DNA from 4 places in the Pseudomonas sp. TE6288 genome. Region 2 is predicted to be linked to each of the others. Evidence: riboswitches for the same ligand, from Rfam matches in the RefSeq annotation. Region 2 holds a riboswitch; each other region holds the start of a gene.

Region 1 (4,174 bases), on a different contig from region 2:
GGACGCCGATGCCGGGCGCCATGTGCTGATCGCCGGCGGCATCGGCATTACCCCGTTCCTGGCGCAGTTGCACGAGCTGGAAGGGGGCGCCACCCCCTACGAGCTGCACTACGCCTTCCGCGCCCCGGAACACGGCGCCTTCCAGGGCGACCTGGAACAAGGCCCGCATGCCGGCAACACGCGGTTCTACATCGACAGCCTGGACCGCAAGCTCGACCTCGCCGCGCTGTGCGCGGGCCTGGCCGATGACGCCCACCTCTATGTGTGCGGGCCCAAACCGCTGATCGACGCGGTGATCGCCACCGCCGCCGCCGCTGGCATCGCCGAATCGCGGGTGCACTGGGAACAGTTCGCCGCCGCCGCGCCGGCCACAGGTGCGGCCTTCACCGTGGTGCTGGCCCGTTCAGGCACCGAGCTGGCAGTCGAGGCAGGCATGACCATCCTGCAGGCCATCGAGATGTCCAAGGCCGCGAAGGTCGAGTGCCTGTGCCGCGAAGGCGTGTGTGGCACCTGCGAGACGGCGATCCTCGAAGGCGAGGCCGAGCATTTCGACCAATACCTCAGCGACGAGGAAAAGGCCGCGCAGCAGAGCATGATGCTGTGCGTGTCGCGGGCGCGCTCGGCGCGGTTGGTGCTGGATCTCTGAAGTCAGATCGCGTCCCAACGGGGCGAACGATGCCATCGCGGCGCAGGCCCGCTCCAGGAATAGCGCATGAGCTGGAGCGAGCGTGCCGCGATGGCGTCAGGCGCCTCGATGTAAATGCAGGCCAGTGGATTGAAAAATTGTTATGAGATAACATTTTACTTCCACTGTTTGCGACTTTTTTCAATGGCCAGCCCCCAACTCCCCCAACGCCTGCAAAGCATCGACGCCCTGCGTGGCCTGGTGATCCTGTTCATGCTGCTGGATCACGTGCGCGAAACGTTCTTCCTGCACCGCCAGGTCAGCGACCCGATGACCATCGACGCCACCGAACCCAGCCTGTTCGCCAGCCGCACCCTGGCGCACCTCTGCGCGCCGGTGTTCGTGCTGCTTACCGGGCTATCGGCCTGGTTGTATGGCGAAAAGCACCAGGGCCGTGGCGATGTCTCGGTGTTCCTGTTCAAGCGCGGTCTGTTCCTGGTGGTGCTGGAATTCACCCTGGTCAACTTCGCCTGGACCTTCCAGTTGCCTCCGAGCGTGATCTACCTGCAGGTGATCTGGGCCATCGGCCTGAGCATGCTCGCCCTGTCACTGCTGGTGTGGCTGCCGCGCCCGGCGCTGCTCGCCCTCGGCGCGCTGATCGTCGCCGGTCACAACCTGCTCGATGGCCTGCACTTCGGGCCGAAATCGGCGCTGCATGTGCCATGGGCGATCCTGCATGAGCGCAGTTGGCTGGAGGTAGGCGAACATCTGCGCCTGCGCACGTCCTACCCGCTGTTGCCGTGGATCGGCGTGATCGCCCTGGGTTATGGGCTCGGGCCGTGGTTTGCCCGGGGCAGCGACGCCGGCAAGCGCCAGCAGCGTCTGCTATGGGCCGGCGCGGGCCTGCTGCTTGGGTTCGTCGCGCTGCGCCTGCTCAATGGCTACGGCGAAGCCCCCTGGAGCCTCTACGCCCGCGTCGGGCAGACGCTGATGAGCTTCTTCAATATCACCAAATACCCACCGTCGCTGCTGTTCCTGGCCCTGACCCTTGGCGTCGGCCTGCTCCTGCTGCGCGGCTTCGAGCGTGCCGGCGACGCCCGCTGGATCGGCCCGCTTGCGGTGTTTGGCGCAGCGCCGATGTTCTTCTACCTGCTGCACCTGTATGCGCTCAAGCTGCTGTACGTGGCCTGCGTGGCACTGTTTGGCCTGAACCAGGGCCGCTATTTCGGTTTCGATGGCATCGGGGCGGTATGGCTGACCGCCGTGCTGCTGCCACTTGTCCTGTACCTGCCGGTGCGCTGGTTCGCCCGGCTGAAAGCGCGACGGCGCGATATCGCCTGGCTCAAGTACCTGTAAAAGCGTTTTCACCCGACAGCCCGATGGTCTACCATGCCGCCCGCCGGTTTCCACACGGAATCAAAAGGGAATCCCGGGCTCGCCACTGGCGATCCAAAGGGAACTGCCCCCGCAACTGTAGGTGCCGAGCCTGCGCCATCGATGCCACTGGGTCTGCCGACCCGGGAAGGCTGGCGCCGGCCTGGACGCACCAGTCAGGAGACCTGCCGGCACGCATTCACCAACCGGCGGGGTGTCCGGGATGGTCATCCGCCCTGGCCGCGTGCTTGCGCAGGCTGCCGGGCGATGCCTGTCCGTGGGCCATTCCGTGCACCACCCAGGAGATCGCCCCACCATGCCGCACCGCCTCGCCGCCCTCCTCGCCGGCCTGTCCCTGTCGGGCCTGGCCCACGCCAGCGCCACCCAGTACCCGCTGACCGTCGACAACTGCGGCATGCCGCAGACCTTCACCCAGGCCCCGCAACGGGCGGTGACCGTCGGCCAGGCCGGCACCGAGCTGCTCTATGCCCTGGGCCTCGGTGAGCGGCTGGCGGGCACCTCGCTGTGGTTCAACAACGTGCTGCCGGAATTCAAGACGCAGAACGACAAGGTCCCGCGTCTGGCCGACAACGAACCGAGCTTCGAGGCGGTGGTCGGCAAACGTCCGCAACTGGTGACGGCGCAGTTCGAGTGGATGATCGGCGCCCAGGGCGCGGTCGGCACCCGCGAGCAGTTCCAGGAGCTGGGCATCCCCACCTACCTGCTGCCCTCGGACTGCGAGGGCAAGGACAACCTGGTGGGCGCCGACGGCACCCGCCTGCAGCCGTTCAAGGTGCAGAGCATCTACAAGAGCGTCAGCCAGCTGGCCGAGATCTTCGACGTGCAGGAACGTGGCGCGCGCCTGAATGCCGAGCTCCAGGGCCAGCTGGAACAGGCCAGGCAGCGCCTGGCCGGCCAGGACCTGGCGCACACCAGCGCGCTGTTCTGGTTTTCCAGCGCCGACCTCAAGACCGACCCCTATGTCGCCGGCCGCCAGGGCGTGGCCGACTACATGCTGCAGACCCTCGGCGTGCGCAACGTGGTCGAATCCAGCGAAGAATGGCCTACCGTGGGCTGGGAGACCCTGGCCAGGGCCAACCCCACCTGGCTGATCGTCGCGCGCATGGACCGCCGTCGCTACCCGGCCGACGATTACCAGAAAAAACTCGACTTCCTGCGCAGCGACCCGGTCACGCGCAATATGGACGCGGTCAAGCACGGCCGCATCATCGTCCTCGATGCCGACGCCATGCAGGCCGGCATACGCCTGTTCCGCGGCCTGGACGTGCTGTCCAGCGCCTTCGCCAGCGGTAAAGCACCCCAGCCATGAGCCGCCTGCTGCCCATCAGCCTCTTTGCCTTGCTCGCCCTGTGCCTGGCCATGCTTGCCGGGATTGCCATCGGCGAGACCCGAGTCGGCGCCGAGGCGATCTGGCAGGTGCTGGCCAACCAGCTGTGGCAGGCCGGCCATGCCGTCGACCCGATCGACGCCGGCATCGTCTGGAACTACCGCCTGCCGCGCACCCTGGTCGCCGCCGCTTGTGGCGCGGGCCTGGCGACCTGCGGGGTGATCCTCCAGGCGCTGCTGCGCAACCCGCTGGCCGAACCGTACCTGCTGGGCCTGTCGGCAGGTGCCTCGACCGGTGCGGTGGCGGTGGGGTTGTTCGGCCTGGGCGGCGCGGTGCTGTCGCTGTCGGCAGGCGCCTTCATCGGCGCGCTGGCGGCGTTCGCCCTGGTGCTGCTGCTGTCGCACGCCAGTGGCAGCCGCCATGACAACGCCCAGGTGATCCTCGCCGGCATCGCCGGCTCGCAGCTGTTCAACGCGCTCACCGCCTTTCTCATCACCAAGTCGGCCACCGCCGAGCAGGCCCGCGGCATCCTGTTCTGGCTGTTGGGCAACCTCAGCGGCGTGCGCTGGCCGTCGGTGTGGCTGGCGGTGCCGGTCGCTCTGTTCGGCCTCGCGATATGCCTGTGGCAACGCCGGGCACTGGACGCCTTTACCTTCGGTGCCGACTCGGCGGCCTCGCTGGGCGTACCGGTGCGCCGTACACAGCTGCTGCTGATCAGCTGCGCGGCGCTGGTCACCGCGGTGATGGTGTCCATCGTCGGCGCCATCGGCTTCGTCGGCCTGGTCATCCCCCACGCCTTGCGCCTGCTGCTCGGCCCCGGGCATAGC
Region 2 (4,174 bases):
GGCCGCAGTCGGCCTCGACCAGGGCCAGCGCCAGGTCGATGCCGGCGCTGACGCCAGCCGAAGTCCACACCTGATCCTGCTGCACGAAGATCGATTCGGCATCCACCTCGATGGCCGGGAAGCGTCGGTGCAGGGCATCGCACATCGCCCAGTGGGTGGCGGCCCGGCGGCCATCGAGCAGGCCGGCGGCGGCCAGCAGGAAGGTGCCGCTGCATACCGAAGCGGTACGTCGGGCGCGTTGGGCGGCCTTGGCCAGCCAGGCGACCAGTTCGGCGTGATCAGGGAGGGTGCGGACGATCTCCGGGGCGCCGGGCACGACCAGCGTGTCGAAGGGCTCGTGCAGCCAGGGCGCCAGTGGCTCGGTGGCGACGGCCAGGCCTTCGGCAGTGGGGACCAGGCCCCCTTCGAGGCTGGCGGTGACCACCCGGTAGCCGGGTAGGCCGCGCGCAGCACGGGCCTTGGTCGCGGCCCAGAACACCGTCTGCGCGCCGCTGAGGTCGAGCAGGCCCATCTGCGGGTAGGCGAGGAACAGCAAGGTGCGCGGCTGGTCAAGCGCGTGCACGGGCGCTGCGGGAATCTGCGGGATGTCGGTCATGGCGCGCTGCTTGTGGACGGGGCGTAGGCCCTAGTCGAGCAGTTGGCGCGATGATGTTCAAGCACGACGCGATGGCCGTCAGACCTGGGCTCTTGTGGGAGCGGGGCAAGCCCGCTCTCACGCTGTTACCTGGCCGATCTAGAAGCTGTAGTCCACCGTGGCGAAATACGAGCGCGGCGCGCCCAGCAGCCACTGTTCGCCGCTGTAGCTCGACTGGGCGTACTCGCGATCGAACAGGTTGTTCACCTGCAGGCCCAGGCGCACGTCGGGCAGCACCTGCCAGCCGATGTTGGCATCGACCACGGTGTAGCCCGGCACGCGTTGGTCATTGGCGGCGCTGGTATAGCGGGCGTCTACGTAGCGCAGGCCAATACCGGTGTCGACGCTTTGCCCGAAGCCTTTGCTCAGCCACAGGTTGGCGGTTCGACGTGGGACGTCCTGCGGGTGGTTGCCAGACCGGTCGTAGGAAACGCCTCGGCTGAGTTGAGTGAAATCATCGTACTTGGCGCGCACCAAGGCTGCGTTGCCCGACAGTTGCCATTGATTGCCCAGAGCCAGCTCCAGGCTTGCCTCCAGGCCATCGGAGGTCTGTTGGCCTGCCTGCTGGCTGCGCTTGGAGACCACGTCGTACACCGGCAGCTTCTTCTTGACGATGTGGTAGGCCGCCAACGTCCATTCGCCGCGTCCGTCCCAGAACCGTTGCTTGAGGCCGAATTCGGTCTGCTTGGCTTCGGTCAGTTCAAGGCGTTGCTCCGGGCGCAGGGTCAGCAGGTCACCGACACCATCCTCGCTGGTGGAGTACTGGCCGTACACCGACAGATCGTCAGTCAGCGCGTACACCAGGCCGGCGCGCCAGTTGCCGCCACGCAGGCTCTGGTCTTCGCGAGTGTCCTTCACCAGGTCGTTGCGGTCGATGTGGTTCTGGTCGCGGCGTATGCCGGTGACCAGCGACAGGCGCTCGGTCAGTTGCGTGCGGTTTTCGGCGAACAGCGAGAAGGTGCTGGTTTTCGACAGCGTCTGCGGGCGCGTCGGATCGGCACTGTGGAACCCGCCGGGTGCCGGCCGCCAAGGGTCGAGCGAGTCGGTGTAGCCATCTTCGTAGGGCGAGTTGCTGTCAATGTTGAAGCGGATCTTGTTGTACTCGGCGCCCACCACGGTCTTGCTGGCCAGGCCGAACAGCGAGTGATCGAAGGTGAAGCTCTGGCGGTCGCCGATCTGATCCTGGTTGTGCTTGATCTCCAGGAAACTGCCGCGCCGGATCACGCCGGCATCCCAGGCGTACTCCTCGGCATTGCGCCAGTGGCGACGGCTCTTGATGTAGTACAGCTGGTTGCTGGCGCTGATGCTGTCGCTGATGTTCCAGTCGCTGGTCAGTCGCGTCCATTCATCATGGTAGCGCTGCTCGTCATTGCTGACGTTGTAGTTCTTGTTGCGCACGCTGCTGCGCAGATGGCCGTCGATCAGCGGCGTGCCGTAGTAGTTGGCAGGTTGCGCGTCGCCGCGTTCGTGGGACAGGGTGAAGCTCAGGTCGTCACTGGCATCGAAGCGCAGCGCGCCGGAAAACGCCAGGCTGCGCGAATCGGTGCGGTCGACCCAGCCGTTGCCCGCCTGCTGGTTCAGGGTGGCGCGATAGCTCAGGCGCTCGCTCAGGCTGCCGCCGCTGTCCAGCCCCAGTTGCTGACGGTCCCAGGAGCCGTAGCCCAGGCGCAGGTGGTTGCGGATATCACCGCTGAAGGGCTTTTTCGGGATCACGTTGACCGTTGCCCCGGTGGCGCCTTCGCCATACAGCACCGAGGCAGGCCCACGGATCACATCGATACGCTCGACCATCCAGGGATCGACCGGGTAGGTGAGGGTGCCGGCGCCGGCGTACAGGCGCGACCCGTCGAACAGGGTCATCACCGAACTCTGGCCCGTGAAACCGCGCGCCGACAAGCCGGTGCCGCCATCGCCAGGGGTACCGATGAAGGTGATGCCCGGCGAGCGGGTCACGGCATCCTGCACCGTGGTGTTGTTGCGCTGCTGAATCTGCGCGGCGGTGATGCTGCTGGTGCTCGCCGGGGTTTCCAGGGCACTGAGGTTCAGGCGTGAACCGGCCTGGGTGGGGGTGGTCAGGTCGACGGTCTGCGGGTCGCGGCTGTCGGTGATCGCCGTGGAGGGCAGGGTGAGCGCAGGGCTGGGCTGCTCGTCGGCCAGCGCCGGCAGGGACACGGCCAGGCAGGCCGCCAGGGTGTGAAGCTTGTTGATACGGGACATGTCGTTCCACTGCTGCAGGAAAGAATGGATCCCGGTGGAAAACACGCAACGGCGAAGCGCGCGCAGGCGCGCACGCGAATACCGGCCTGCGCCCGCCCACCGCGGGTTGCCAAGTGAAGCCTCAGGCCGGTCTCCGGGCTTGCGAGGGTCGTGAAGCCTTCACCTTCCCATGCGTGTGCACAGTGGTCTGTCGAAGGGTTCGCTCGCTTACCGTTGCGGGGGCAGCGCCGGACTTGTCGTGGTATCGACTCACCGGCTTCCCGTTTCACCTTGCGCGCGGCGGCGCAGGGCACCTGAAACTGGCGCGCATCTGACCACCGAACGGGCAGGGAGTCAATCGTCTGGATGGGTGGGCTGAATCTTGCTGAATCGCGGTTCAGAGCGGTTGCCGTCAGGCAGGTATTGTCTGCGGCCAGGCCTCGTGCATTGGCGCAGGCCGCGCAGGGCGCTACCATCGGCAGCCAGCCTCCTTATCCAACACCAACAAGCCAAGGACGCGTATGACCGAGCACGCCCTGTCCCTGCAACAACTCGCCGCCCCCGAAGGCATCTGCTACGGCTGCGGCTGTTCCCACCCCAGCGGCCTGCATGTGCAGAGCCACTGGGACGCCGACGGCATCCACCTGTCGTGCCGGCATACCCCCGACCCGACTTTCACCGGCTGGCCCGGCCTGGTCTACGGTGGCCTGCTGGCCATGCTGGTCGACTGCCACTCCAACTGGACCGCCATGGCCTGTCACTACCGTGCCGAAGGCCGCGAACCTGGCACCTTGCCACGTATCGACTGCGTCACCGGCCAGCTTGGCCTGACCTACCTCAAGCCCACGCCCATGGGCGTCGAACTGCTGCTCAAGGCCCGGGTCGAGGGTGAGCTGGGGCGCAAGACCCGGGTGATCTGCGAGGTCTGGGCCGGGGATGTACTGACTGTCACCGCCGATTCGGTATTTGTGCGGGTCGACACCGAGAAGCTCAAGCGCCAGGCCCATGGCGACGCCTGAACTTGCACCGATGGGGTGGGGCTGGCATTGTCGAACGTGACCCGGCTGCCCGACAGGATGTTGCCATGCCCTACCAGATTCGCCCGGCCCGTGACGAAGACTGCGTGGCCCTGAGCCTTGTCGGCCAGGCGACCTTCGCCCTGGCCAGCCCGCCCGATAGCGCGGTCAGCGCCCAGCAACACTACATCGCCCACCATCTCCAGCCCGAACATTTCCAGGCGCACCTGGAGCACCCGCACAAGCGGTTGCTGGTGGTCGAACGGGATGGCCAGGTGCTGGGCTACAGCATGCTCGACCTGGCGCCCGGCAAGCTGGGTATTGCCGA
Region 3 (4,174 bases), on a different contig from region 2:
TTGAAGCTCACCGGCCGGGTGATGATGCGCCCGTCCAGCTCGGGCAAGGCGATGTGCATCGCCAGGTCGCGGGCGCCGAGGCCCTGCTCGCTTTGCTCCCAGCCGGGCTGGTTGTCCTGGGCGCAGATCGCCTGCAACACCGGCACGTCGCGACGCAGCGGGCGCAGATTGGGCTGTTCGGGGCTGGACAGGGCAAAACCTGTGGTGTTGATCACCACCTCGGCCTGCACTTCGTCGAGCCAGGCCTCGACCTGGTCCAGGCACGCGCGTTCCTTGAGGCTGGCCACGGCGATCGGTAAGGGATTCAAGCCGCAAGCCTGCAGGCGCTGGCAGAACACATCGATGAAGGCGGTGTTGGCTGCCTGCAGGTGGGAGCGATAAAACAGCAGCGGCGCCACTGGATACTCCGGATGCCATTCGGCGTACCAGTCCTCGAGCCGTGCGCTGGCCTTGGCCGGGTGGTAGACCACCGTGCGCGGCAAAGGCTGCGGCTCGTCCCAGGGGTAGGCGCGCCCCAGCCACTGGCTGGCCAGGCAGTTGAACAGGTTCAGTGCATTGGCCTTGCCACCCTGGCGCAGGAAATGCCAGAGGCGCTCGGCCTGTTCACCGCCCACCGTGCCCAGTCCGGTCAGCTCCGGGTCGGGACGGTCGTCGCCGGGTACCAGGATCAGCTGTACGCCACGGGCCGCCAACTCGACCAGTTGTTCGACACCATAGCGCCAGTAACCGACACCGCCATGCAGCGACACCAGGATCACCTTGGCATGGCGCAGCACCTGGTCGACATACAGGTCGACCGAGGCATGGTTCTGCACCTGCATCGGGTTGGCCAGGCGCACGCTGGGGAAATCCGCCGGCAACTGCTCGGCGGTTTCGGCAAGCAGCGCCAGGTGTGAATCACCGCTGCAGAGGATCACCAGTTCGGCGGGGGTCTGGCCGAGGTCGGCGATGCTGTCGTCCGGCACAAAGCCGCCGGGCTGGGTCCGCAGCAGGTGCATGGGTCAGGCGCCCAGGGCCTGGCGCAGGCGCGCTTCCAGCTGGGTCGCGTCCAGGTCCTGGCCGATCAGCACCAGGCGGGTGATCCGTGGCTCCTCGCTGCGCCATGCACGGTCGAAATGCTTGTCGAAGCGGGTGCCCACGCCCTGGATCAGCAGGCGCATCGGCTTGCCGGGAATGGCGGCGAAGCCCTTGGCGCGCAGGATGCCGAACTCGGTAACCAGTTGCGTCAAGGCATCGAGCAGCAGGCTTTCGTCAGCCTCGGGCAGGTCGATGGAGATCGAGTCGAAGGCGTCGTGGTCATGGTCGTCATGGTCATCGCCGTCGTGATGGCTGTCGTGGTGGGTGCGGCGGCCGTCGATATGCGCCTCGGACTCGGCGCCCACGCCCAGCAGCACCTCCAGTGGCAGGCGGCCGCTGCTGGCCTCGATCACCTTGACCGCCGGCGGCAGTTCCTCGGCCACTTCGGCACGGACCTTGGCCAGGCCCTCGGCATCGATCAGGTCGGCCTTGTTCAGTACCACCAGGTCGGCGCTGGCCAGTTGGTCGGCGAACAGTTCGTGCAGCGGCGACTCATGGTCGAGATTAGGGTCGAGCTTGCGCTGGGCATCGACCTGGTCCGGGTAGGCGGCAAAGGTACCGGCGGCCACGGCCGGGCTGTCGACCACGGTGATCACCGCGTCGACCGTGCAGGCGTTGCGGATTTCCGGCCACTGGAAGGCCTGTACCAGCGGCTTGGGCAAGGCCAGGCCGCTGGTTTCGATAAGGATATGGTCGAGGTCGCCGCGGCGCGCCACCAGCTCGCGCATCACCGGGAAGAACTCCTCCTGCACGGTGCAGCACAGGCAGCCATTGGCCAACTCGTAGACGCGGCCATTGGCCTCTTCCTCGGAGCAGCCGATGCTGCATTGCTTGAGGATCTCGCCATCGATGCCCAGCTCGCCGAACTCGTTGACGATCACCGCGATGCGGCGGCCCTGGGCGTTGTCGAGCATATGGCGCAGCAAGGTGGTCTTGCCCGAGCCGAGGAAGCCGGTAACGATGGTGACGGGGAGCTTGGCCAGTGTTTTCATGTCGCGATGCCCTTGGCAGCAATGGCGCGGGCATGCAGGACGACAGCCACGGCCCGTGTCGGCCTGGCTGTTTCGCCACCGGATCACCCCGCCCGGTTGAAAGTCGAAAACGTTGCGAGGCAGGTCTCCTGGCTTGCACCGCCGGCCATCAAAGCCGGTGGGATGGCGCCTTCCCGCGCGTGCGCAGTGGCTGTGCCGAACCCTTCAGTGCCTACAGTTGCGGGGGCAGCCGCGGCTTGTACCGCGTTCCCGTCTTAGCCCGGGCCAGCGCCCGGGAACCTCGAACCGGCAAGGCTACGCAGTGCCTGCCTGGCGGTCAACCGCCGCGGCGATTGACGCAGGCCCGGCCCCGTGATTTGCTAGCGCATTGCGTTCAGGTGCCCCCAACGGGGGTGAAACGGGAAACCGGTGCGTCGCGCCTCCTTGAAGAGGGCGACAAGGCCGGTGCTGCCCCCGCAACGGTAAGCGAGAGAAGCGTCCAGACCACTGTGCCCATCGTGCGGCATGGGAAGGTGGCGCTTGATCGATGGAGCCCCGCTCCACCTCGCCAGCCCGGAGACCGGCCTGACATGCTTGCAGAACACCCCGCGGTGGGCGGGCGCTGTCGTATCACCTGGGCCAGCCGTGCCCGGGGGCGTCGCGCCTGCCCGTTGCCACAACAAAAGCAGCAGAGGAACGCGTCATGCCCATCACCCACGCCAAACCCAGTATCGCCACCCCCGTCAGTCTCAGCCAGCGCCTGATCGTCGCGGTCGGCGCCAGCCTGCTGGGCCTGTGCCTGGTGTACTTCGCCGGTTTCTCGCACATCGAGGCGGTGCACAACGCCGCCCACGACACCCGCCACAGCGCCGCCTTCCCTTGCCACTGAGTACACCCGCATGATCACGCGCATCGCCCGTACCGCGGGTTTCAGCGGCCTGCTCGCCGCCCTGCTGCTGACCCTCCTGCAAAGCTTCTGGGTCGCCCCGTTGATTCTCCAGGCGGAAACCTATGAAACCGCCGCCCCCGCCGCTGAACATCATGAACATGGCGAGGCCGCCGCGCCTCATGAGCACAGCGCCGAGGCCTGGGCACCCGAAGATGGCTGGCAGCGTATCCTGTCCACCACCGGCGGCAACCTGGTGGTCGCCGTCGGCTTCGCCCTGATCCTCGCCGCCCTGTACAGCCTGCGCGCCCCAGGCCGGGTGGCCACTGGTGCGCTTTGGGGCCTGGCGGGCTTCGCCGTGTTCTGCCTGGCGCCGACCCTGGGCCTGCCACCGGAACTGCCTGGCACCGCCGCCGCCGACCTTGGCCAGCGCCAGACCTGGTGGATCGGCACCGCCGCCGCCACCGCCGCCGGCCTCGCGCTACTGGTGTTCGCCCAGCACTGGCTGTTCAAGGTGCTCGGCGTCGCCCTGCTGGTGATCCCGCACCTGATCGGCGCGCCACAGCCAGCGGTTCATGAAAGCCTGGCCCCCGAGGCGCTGGAGACCCAGTTCAAGATCGCTTCGTGGCTGACCAACGCCGCGTTCTGGGTGGCCCTGGGCCTGCTCAGCGCCTGGTTGTTCCGCCGCTCCAGCCAGCACTGATGGGCGACCTTGCTCCCCAGCCGGCGTTGTATGCCGGCTTTGGTTGCCGCCGTGGCTGCCCGGTCGAAACGCTCGCGGTGCTGCTGCGCCAGACCCTGACCAACCACGCCCTGCCCCTGTCGGCGCTGAAGGCAATCGCCAGCATCGAACCCAAGGCGCGCGAGCCCGGCCTGCTGGCACTGGCCGAGCGGCTCGGGTTGCCGTTCATCTGCTTCGACAGCAGCCACTTGTCGACCTACGAAGCGCTGCTCAGTCAGCGCTCGACAACGGTGTACGCCCAGACCGGCTGCTGGGGCGTCGCCGAAAGCGCAGCCCTGGCCCTGGCCGGCCGTACCGGCGTTGCGCCGCGCCTGCATGTGCCAAGGCAAAGGCTCGGCGGCGCTACCCTGGCCCTGGCCATCGGCGGATAATCCGCCTCTTTACCTGCAAGGAACCTCCATGACGGTCTATTTCATCGGTGCCGGCCCCGGCGATCCCGAGCTGATCACGGTCAAGGGCCAGCGCCTTGTCCGACAGTGCCCGGTAATCATCTACGCA
Region 4 (4,174 bases), on a different contig from region 2:
CGAGCCGCGAACGGGCGAAGAAACTCGGCACGTCGTTGATCGTTGCCCCGGTGCGCGTCTCGGTGAAGTTGCGGGTCATGTCGGCCTGCAGGCTCCATTGGTCGTCGAGCTGGATACGCGCATCGGCCTCGAAGCCACGCATCTGTACCTGCCCCTGGCCGTTGACCCACTGGCTGCCGTCCAGGGTGATCAAGTCGGTGATCTTGCGGCGGAACACGGTGACGCTGGCGCTGAATTCACGCTCCAGCAGCAGGCCGTGGTAGTCCAGGCCAAGCTCGGCATTGCGGCTCTTCTCGGGCTTGAGGTCGCGGTTGCCGATCTCGTCGCCTGGCTCGTTGACGAACAGCTGCTCGGCGTTCGGCAACTTGTAGGCGCTGCCATACTGGCCGCGCAGTTGCCAGTTGTCGTTCAGGTCGTACAGCGAGGTGAGCATGCCGACGGTGGCGCTGTCGCCGCCGCTCATGGCCTCGTGGCGCAGGCCGAGGCTCGGGTGCCAGTTGGGCAAGGCCTCGATCCTGGGCCGCAGTTGGGCGTACAACGCATTGGCCTGGGCCTCGTTGTCGTCGATCACCAGCACGTCGTCCTGGCCCTTGAACCACTGGTTGTCGGAACCGAACACCAGCACGTGGCCGCCGTCGAGCTCGGCCTTGCCCTCGGCCTGCACGCCCCAATCGGTGAAGCCCCAGTAGTCGTTGTGGTTGACCACGTCGCGGGAGCCGTCGGCGCGGTTGTTGATGCGCGTGTAGCGAGTGTCCCAGTCGTTGACGTGGCCCTTGACGAAGTAGCTCAGGCGTTCGCTGATGCGCTGTTCGAAGGTGGCCGTGGCGATCTGCTGCACGCGGTCATTGGTGGTCTTGTAATTGTTCACCGGTCGGGCGAAATCGAGGTTGGCGTCGGTGTACTGGTAGAACAGCTCCAGCCGCGCATCGTCGCCGAAGGCCTGGATCGCCTTGCCGCCGAAGGTGGTCACCTCGTAGCCGCGCTTCTTGTCGCTGACGTTGCCGCTGTAGTCGCGGTTGCGAAACGGCTGGTAACCGTCGGAGACGTTGTGACTGACATAGGCCAGCAGGCCCAGGTCGCCGAAGCCATTGCTGAAGATCCGCTCGACGCGGGCGTCCTTGCTGCTGCCGGCGAAGCTGTCCAGGCCCAGGTTGACCTCACCTGAAGCCTGACGGCGTTGCGGGCTGCGGGTGACGATATTGATCACCCCCGCCACGGCCTGGGTGCCGAACAACAGGCTCTGGCCGCCCTTGAGCACCTCGATGCGCTCCACCGCGTTGGCCGGCAGGGTGTCCAGGTACAGGCCGCCGTACAGGCGGTTGTTCAGGCGTACACCGTCGAGCAGGATCAGGGTGTCGTCGTTGCGCCCGCCGAGCAGCGAGTAGGTGCCGTAGTCGAACGGGCCGTTCTTCGGCGCGACGTAGAAGCCGGGGATGAACATCTGCATCACCCGGGTGATGTCGGCGCCGGGGCCGGCGCGCTCGATCTGCTCGCGGCTGACGATCTCAACCTTGCTGCCGTACTGGGCCATGGCGGCGACCGTGGTCGACTCCACCGACGGCGCGGCGACGATCTGCTGGTCGAGGATCAGGGGGGTGTTTTCGGCCAGTGCCAGGGGGCTGGCCAGGCAGCCCAGGAACAAGGTCCGGGCCTTGGGGAAACGACGTCGGGAGTGAATCACAGCAATCATGCTCTTCTCGAAAGTGACTTTCGCAGAAGCACGCAGGAGCACGGATCGCGCACACGCCAATACCGGCCCATGCCCGCCCACCGCAGGAGTTTGCCTACAACATTCCAGGCCGGTCTCCGGGCTCGCAAGACAAGGGTTCGTACGGAAAGTCGCCGAGCGGCGATCAGGCAAGGCGAAAACAGGCGAGGAACGGCCGGGGTCGCGCCCGACTTGACTGGTTGTCAATGAGCATTCCGACCGGGCTGGCGCACCAGCCTGTTTTCAACGCAGCATGATCGTCGCGCAGGCACTTTCCGTGCAAAGCCTAGATGTCTTCACCTTCCCATGACGCGCGGGCCACAGTGGTCTGTCGAAGGCATCACTTGCATACCGTTGCGGGGGCAGCACCGGACTGGCGCGAAGCGCGTACCGGTTTCCCGTTTCACCCCGTGCGCGACGGCATGGGGCACCTGAAATCGGTCGGCATCTGAACACCTGGGGCCAATGGGCGTCAAGCGAGGCGAGCGAATCGTTTCGAATGTTTTTTATCGCCGGAACACTCTAGTCAGATGTGTCAAAAGTTGTAGAATCCGCACGCCTAACCCATTCCCATTCCCTTCGAGCTTTGCCGATGAAGCTGGCCCGCCACACACGATCGCAAGTCGCCTGGGTGCTGTATTTCAGCATCCTGTTCGGCTCGTTGCTGTGCGCCATGGGCCATGGACAGATGGCAGGCTTTCGCCTGGCCGGCCTGGATGACGCCGCCTGGTGCGCGGCCGACAGCAGCGGCGTGTTCAAGGGCGACCAGGACATCACCGACCCGGTGCTGCCCGCCGGCGGCGACTGCGTGATCGCCAGCCTGTTCAGCGCCACCCTGCTGGCGGTGTTCTTCGGCCTGCTGGCCCTGCTCGCCGGGGAGTCGAGCAAACCCTTACCCAGACAACCCGCGCCGACCCTGCCCAAGCAGCGCTGGCCCCTGGTCAATCCCCGCGCCTCCCCCGCTTCGCTTCTCGCGTTCTGACATCGCCACGCCCGAGTGCCGCCTGATCGGCAGCGGGCGTGCGCCCACCGATTTCAGCCAGGAAGCCTTGCATGTTCCGCATGACCACTTTGGCGCTGCTCGTTGGCAGCGCAACCTGCGCCTGGGCGCAGGATGACACCCTGACCCTGCCCGCCAGCAACGTCACGGCCACCGCCGCCACCAAAGAAGCCACCACCCTGGACCTCGACCGGCCTATCGAAAGCGGCTCGCGGCTCAACCTCAGCGCCCGCGAAAACCCGGCCTCGGTCAGCGTCGCCGACCGCAAGACCATGGAACGCATCGGCGCGCGCAACTTCCAGGACGCCGCCAACGCCCTGCCCGGGGTCAACGCCTCGGCACCGCCCGGCTGGGGCGGCTACGTGTCGTACCGTGGTTTCAACGGTGCCCAGGTCAGCCAGTTGTTCAACGGCATCAACCTGCAGTACGGCGCCGCCGGGCGCCCGGTCGGGGCATGGATCTACGACCGTGTCGAACTGCTCGGCGGGCCGTCGTCGTTCCTCAACGGCAGCGGCGCCGTGGGCGGCAGCCTGAACATGATCACCAAGCTGGCCAACCGCGACGAGGACACCTTCGAAGGCCGCGTCAGCTACGGCCGCTACGACACCATGGAAACCTCGGTCGGCTTCAACAAGGCGCTCAACAGCGGCGACGGCCCGCGCCACTACGCGCGGCTCGACTACAGCCGCACCAGTACCAATGGCTACATCGACCGCCAGGAGAACGGTGCCGGCAACCTGGCCTTCTCGCTGCTCAGCGACATCAACGACCAGCTGTCGCACACCCTGGCCATCGAGTACCTCGAAGAGAAGGAAGACAGCCCCTACTGGGGCGCGCCGGTGCTGCAACCGGCCAGCGGCACCCTGCACATCGACAAGCATCACCGTTTCGACAACTACAACGTCGAGGACGGCCGCTACGAGCAGCGCACCCGCTGGCTGCGCTCGATCACCGACTACCGCATCGACGACAGCAACCAGTTGCGCAACACCTTCTACCACTACAACGGCCAGCGCGATTACCGCAACCTCGAGGTGTACCGCTACACCCCCGGCAACACCGCCATCGCCCGCTCCGGCGGCTACCGCCAGCGCCACGACCAGGAGGTCAACGGCAACCGCGTCGAGCTGACCCACCAGGGCCAGCTGTTCGGCCTGGCCAGCGACTGGGCGTTCGGTATGGACTACAACCGCAACCAGCAGACCGCCTACCCGTTGTCCATTAACCCAAGCAATTTCAAATCTGACCACTTCCTCGACATCTCTGGCATGGACGCTCCACGCGCCAAGGGGCGCAGCACCACCACCGACACCACTGCGGGCTTTGTCGAAAACCGTACCCGCCTGACCGACCAGCTGTCGCTGGTCACCGCGCTGCGCTACGACCATATCGACTTCGACGTGGTCGACCACGTGACCCGGGCCAAGCTGAATCGGCGCTGGGATGCCTTCACCGGGCGCCTGGGG

The links. Region 2 has a riboswitch for cobalamin ahead of ACVWY1_RS03980 (TonB-dependent receptor). Riboswitches for the same ligand answer to the same signal wherever they lie in the genome.
Region 1: linked by a shared signal. The riboswitch ahead of ACVWY1_RS12780 (ABC transporter substrate-binding protein) and the one ahead of ACVWY1_RS03980 (TonB-dependent receptor) in region 2 are both predicted to bind cobalamin.
Region 3: linked by a shared signal. The riboswitch ahead of cobW (cobalamin biosynthesis protein CobW) and the one ahead of ACVWY1_RS03980 (TonB-dependent receptor) in region 2 are both predicted to bind cobalamin.
Region 4: linked by a shared signal. The riboswitch ahead of ACVWY1_RS01670 (TonB-dependent receptor plug domain-containing protein) and the one ahead of ACVWY1_RS03980 (TonB-dependent receptor) in region 2 are both predicted to bind cobalamin.

What each region holds. Positions count from the first base shown of each region.
Region 1 is NZ_JBSSEW010000010.1:228,827-233,000, reverse strand. It holds gene ACVWY1_RS12790 (PDR/VanB family oxidoreductase) at 1-646, shown strand, start outside; gene ACVWY1_RS12785 (DUF1624 domain-containing protein) at 830-1,981, shown strand; cobalamin riboswitch at 2,009-2,206, shown strand; gene ACVWY1_RS12780 (ABC transporter substrate-binding protein) at 2,316-3,329, shown strand; gene ACVWY1_RS12775 (FecCD family ABC transporter permease) at 3,326-4,174, shown strand, end outside.
Region 2 is NZ_JBSSEW010000003.1:123,138-127,311, forward strand. It holds gene ACVWY1_RS03975 (GlxA family transcriptional regulator) at 1-595, opposite strand, end outside; gene ACVWY1_RS03980 (TonB-dependent receptor) at 734-2,851, opposite strand; cobalamin riboswitch at 2,959-3,163, opposite strand; gene ACVWY1_RS03985 (PaaI family thioesterase) at 3,352-3,849, shown strand; gene ACVWY1_RS03990 (N-acetyltransferase family protein) at 3,915-4,174, shown strand, end outside.
Region 3 is NZ_JBSSEW010000017.1:101,545-105,718, reverse strand. It holds gene cobN (cobaltochelatase subunit CobN) at 1-998, opposite strand, end outside; gene cobW (cobalamin biosynthesis protein CobW) at 1,002-2,069, opposite strand; cobalamin riboswitch at 2,171-2,367, opposite strand; cobalamin riboswitch at 2,429-2,651, shown strand; gene ACVWY1_RS19090 (CbtB domain-containing protein) at 2,752-2,937, shown strand; gene ACVWY1_RS19085 (CbtA family protein) at 2,948-3,637, shown strand; gene ACVWY1_RS19080 (cobalamin biosynthesis protein) at 3,637-4,047, shown strand; gene cobM (precorrin-4 C(11)-methyltransferase) at 4,076-4,174, shown strand, end outside.
Region 4 is NZ_JBSSEW010000001.1:375,486-379,659, forward strand. It holds gene ACVWY1_RS01670 (TonB-dependent receptor plug domain-containing protein) at 1-1,690, opposite strand, end outside; cobalamin riboswitch at 1,781-2,158, opposite strand; gene ACVWY1_RS01675 (DUF2946 family protein) at 2,301-2,690, shown strand; gene ACVWY1_RS01680 (TonB-dependent receptor) at 2,762-4,174, shown strand, end outside.